2 regions of the Aeromonas sp. MdU4 genome follow, and region 2 is predicted to be linked to the other one. Evidence: riboswitches for the same ligand, from Rfam matches in the RefSeq annotation. Region 2 holds a riboswitch; the other holds the start of a gene.
What was found. A riboswitch is a leader RNA that binds a small molecule or an ion and turns the genes downstream of it on or off. The one in region 2 is predicted to bind cobalamin.
Positions count from the first base shown of each region.

Region 1: another riboswitch for cobalamin. It lies ahead of ACE1BR_RS10055 (cobyrinate a,c-diamide synthase); the one in region 2 lies ahead of ACE1BR_RS08175 (TonB-dependent receptor domain-containing protein).

Region 1 is NZ_JBHFMW010000019.1:21,187-23,583, reverse strand. It holds gene ACE1BR_RS10060 (GHMP kinase) at 1-535, shown strand, start outside; cobalamin riboswitch at 746-924, shown strand; gene ACE1BR_RS10055 (cobyrinate a,c-diamide synthase) at 1,054-2,397, shown strand, end outside.
Region 2 is NZ_JBHFMW010000014.1:98,545-100,941, forward strand. It holds gene nhaR (transcriptional activator NhaR) at 1-686, shown strand, start outside; cobalamin riboswitch at 722-900, shown strand; gene ACE1BR_RS08175 (TonB-dependent receptor domain-containing protein) at 952-2,397, shown strand, end outside.

The sequences.
Region 1 (2,397 bases), on a different contig from region 2:
AATAGAGCTGGCCCGCCTCTGCGTGGCGCTCGAACCAACCGACAGCACCATGTTTCATGCCCTGACACTCTTTGATCACAAGGCGGGCCATGTGCTGGCACACCATCACTGGCAACCGGAGGTTGAGCTGCTCATTCTGGAAAGCGCCGAGCGGCTGCTAACCCGTGATTACCATCGGCTGGATCGTCAGCCCCACCTGCTCGCAGGCGCCCCTTTGTTAGGGCAAGCCTGGCAGCATATGGAGCAAGCGGCCGAGCGTCATGATCCCGCTGCGCTCGGCCAGGCCACCACCTTGAGCGCAATCGCCAGCCAGCAGCTGCTGGCCAAACCGCTCTTTGCCGAGTTGCTGGCGCTGGTCGAGCATGAAGATCTGCTGGGTCTGAACGTGGCTCATAGCGGAACCGTGGTGGGACTGCTGCTCGATCCTGCCCGCCATGATGGCGAGCGTCTTGCAGCTCACCTGTCCCGGCCCCCGTTCACCAACCACTACCCACGGGTGCATCGGGCTCGTATGGTGGCCGGTGGGGTACGCTAGGCTCATTTGCCGGAGTAACGGGACAACAATAGACATCAACGGGGGGCAATATCGAGCGCGGCATTAGACCCGCGATATCGTCCGGGGTTTTCGGCAATCAGTAACAACTGAAACTCATTTTTGTGATCTGGCAGCGGGTATGGCACCCATAAAGTGGTAGACTCGAGCGCCACTGCATCATGCAGACAGAATTGTAAAAATTTAAACAAATCATTGATTTGACTAACAAGTGACGGCATTGCCGTCAGGGAAGTGAGGTGAAAACCCTCCGCAGCCCCCGCTGCTGTGAAGCCGACGCTCCTGTCATGTGCCACTGAACTACAGGTTTGGGAAGGGACAGGTAAGAATGACGCTAAGCCAGAAGACCGACTTGTTTGTCTGATATCAACTCCTTCGGAGGGAAGCGGGTTGTCGTGCCTGATTGGCGGCTTGTGGCTGCCAGTCACAGCCCGTCACAACCCGTAACCCGACCAGCGTGTCGGGTTTGTGTTTTTTGGCAGTAGGGTTGGACAGGCAAAATGAAAGGATTTTTGATCGGGGCAACCAGCAGTGGTTGCGGTAAAACCACCCTGACGCTGGGGCTCTTGCGGGCTCTGGCGCGACGCGGGCTCAGGGTACAGCCCTTCAAAGTGGGCCCCGACTACATCGACACCGGTTGGCATCAGCAGGTCAGCGGTGTCGCCTCACGCAACCTCGACGCTTTTATGCTACCGGATGCATCCCTCAAAGCCCTCTTTTTACATCACGCCGCCCACGCCGATGTGGCTGTCATTGAGGGAGTGATGGGGCTGTTTGACGGTTATGGTTTGGATCCGCACTACTGCAGCAGTGCAGGCATTGCTCGCGCACTCGATTGTCCGGTGATCCTGGTGGTGGATGGCAAGGCCGTTTCCACCTCGGCGGCCGCCATGGTGCTGGGCTTTCGCCAGTTTGATCCCCAACTGCGACTGGCCGGGGTCATCGTCAACCGGGTCAACAGCGACAGCCACTATCAGCTCCTGAAACAGGCTATTGAACGCTACACCGGCGTCCCGGTGCTGGGGCGGATACCGGTGATAGAAGCGGTCACCTTGCCATCGCGCCACCTCGGTCTGGTGACAGCCACGGAGTCGAGTGACCCGGATCTTGAGGCGCAGTGGAACAGGCTGGCCGATACCCTGGAGCAACATGTGGATCTGGATGCGCTGCTCATGCTGGCAAGCCTGCCTCCATGCCCCCCTCCTGCCCCGCTCTATCCTGCCGAACTGGCCCACTATGGTGCCGGTTTGACCCTGGCGCTGGCCGAGGATGAGGCATTCAATTTTTACTATCCCGACAATCTTGAGCTGCTCGAACAGTGCGGGGTGCGCATCGTGCGCTTCAGCCCGCTACGTGACCAGCAACTACCAGAGTGCCAGATGATCTATCTGGGAGGCGGCTACCCCGAACTGTATGGCGAGATGCTCGCGGCCAACCACCCCATGCGCAGCGCCTTGCTCGATGCGCACCAGCGTGGTGTGGCCATCTATGCCGAATGCGGGGGGCTGATGTACCTGGGGCGCGCCCTCACCGATGGCGACGGCGCCTGCTGGCCTATGGTGGGTGTGCTATCGGGCACCAGCTGTATGACCTCATCCCTCAAGCGTTTTGGTTACAGCGAGGCGACGGCGCAAACCGACACCTTGCTGGCCGCGGCTGGCGACACCCTGCGGGGACACGAGTTTCACTACTCCGAATTTTCGGGCGACGATCCGTTTGCCTTCACCCTCTGCAAAGTTCGTGATGGCGACGTGCAAGCCCGCTGGCAAGGGGGGATTCAGATCGGCAATACCCTCGCCAGCTACCTGCACATTCACTTTTTACAGCGGCCGCTGATGCTCAAA
Region 2 (2,397 bases):
TCTCGCTCGGCGCCGAGCTGGAGCACACCCTGCGCCACGCCAGTCAGGAGTTGACCATGCAGGTGGGGATCGCCGATTCGGTACCCCGTACTCTGGCGTTCGAGCTGCTGGCCCCCGCCATGGCGCTGGCGACCCCGCTGCGGCTGGTGTGTCACGAGGAGCGGGCCGAGCAGCTGTTCAGCGAGCTGGCCCGCCACAAGCTGGATATGGTGCTGATCGATCGCCCGCTTCCTCCCGACAGCGGGGTGCGCGCCTATAACCATGAGCTGGGGCGCAGTCCGCTGGCACTGTTTGCCAGCCCCGAGCTGGCGGCGCGGGCGCGGGACGGTTTTCCCGCTTCGCTGGAGGGGTTGCCGCTGCTGATCCCCGGAGAGAAGTCGGCCACCCACGATCGGCTGCTGGAGTGGTATCGCCAGCAGGGCATTCATCCCCATCTGGTGGGGCAGTTTGATGACTCCACCCTGATGAAGTCGTTCGGCAAGGCGGGGATGGGGATCTTCCCGGCGCCGCTGGCGATGGCCGACGAGATTGGCCGCCTCTACGGGGTGGAGCGAATTGCGACCCTGACCGAGGTGACCCTCTCTTACTATCTGGTCTCGGCCGGGCGGCAGCTTTCCCACCCCGGGGTACAGGCGGTGATGGAAGGGGCGAGAGAGCGGTTGCTGGCGCTGGAAAAGAGTAAATAGAAATCTGGATGGCTATACATCCAACCCTGCCCTGCCTATAATCCTCCCGCTTTGGCGCATCATGCTTAATAGGGAATCCGGTGAAAATCCGGAGCTGGCGCGCAGCGGTAAGGGGGAACGAAGCGACATCAGGGCACTGCCGTCAGGTGGGAAGCCGTCGCCGTAGGCCATCAGCCCCCCAGCCCGAAGACCTGCCAAAGTTCGTATTTCGGGCCGAGAGACATCGGCCACGAAGTAGATGCTTACGCGAACTTAAGGATCTCTCATGTCGAATAAATTTCTGGCGGCGGCCCTGTTGCCAACGGCGGCATTTGCCCAGCAGCTGACCATTCCTGTCAATCCCACCATGGTGGTGACGGCCACCCGCGTCGTCCAACCTGCCTCCAGTGTGCTGGCGCCGGTCAATGTGGTGACCCGGGACGAGATCGATCGTCTGCAGGCCCAGACCGTGACCGATGTGGTCAAGACCCTGCCCGGCGTGGAAGTGGTCAGCAATGGTGGCCGTGGCCAGACGAGCTCGCTGCGGGTTCGTGGCGGTACCTCCTCCCAGACGCTGGTGCTGGTGGACGGGGTGCGTAGCGCCTCGCTGACCGCCGGGATGACCGAACTCAACAACCTGCCGCTCAATCAGGTGGAGCGGATCGAATATATTCGCGGCCCGCACGCCACCATCTATGGCTCCGATGCCATCGGCGGGGTGATCAACATCATCACTCGCCCCGACAAGGGCGCGAGCGAGCACCAGTTCAATGTCGGGGTTGGCTCCCATCAACAGCGTCAGGCCTCTTTCAGCAGCACAGAGCAGATAGGCGAGGCGGGTCAGTTCAAGGTAGCCGGTGGCTTTGATGATGAAGAGGGCTACAACGTACACCCCCTGCCCGGTATCAACGATGGTGACCAGCATGGTCACCGTGGCTATAACGCCATGCTCGACTATCAGCAGGCATTGGGTAGCAACTGGGATCTGTTCGGCGCAACCCGCTGGTTCCGCAATATTGCCCAGTACGATCGCTCTTCCGAGGCGTCAGCCTGGGGCCCTGCCCTGCATCAACGCAACGAGTCATGGAACGAAAACCAGAGTTATCAGCTGGGTTCCCGCTATCACAACGAGCGCTATCTGAGCGAGCTGCGTGGTGCCTTTTCCAAGCAGGATGCCTACGACTATCCGGACAGCAGTGGCCGCGATCAGGCCAATGACCGGACTTATACCCGCCAATACAGTCTGAACTGGGTCAACAGCCTCAAGCTGAATGAGCTGTGGACGCTTGGCGGCGGGGCGGACTGGCAGCGCGACATGCTGGACGATCGCTCCCGCTCCTCCGGCTCCACGTATCCGGCCGATGCCAAAGAGCGCGACAACACCGGCCTCTATGCCCTTGCCCAGTTCGACAACCAGACCTGGCAAGCCGAGCTGAGCGGCCGTAGCGATGACAACGAGCAGTTTGGTCGCCACAACACCTGGCAGACCGGCGCAGGTTGGCGCTTTGTTGAGGATTACCGCCTGAGCGCCCGTTACGGTACCGGTTTCCGCGCGCCTACCTTTAATGACCTCTACTACCCGGGCTCTGGCAATCCCAACCTGAAACCGGAAGAGTCGAAGAGTAGCGAGCTGATGCTGGACGGCCAAACCGCCGGTGTTGAGTGGCGTATGACCGGTTATCGCAATGACTTCGAGCAGATGATCCAGTGGGCGCCGGTTGACCCTAATAAT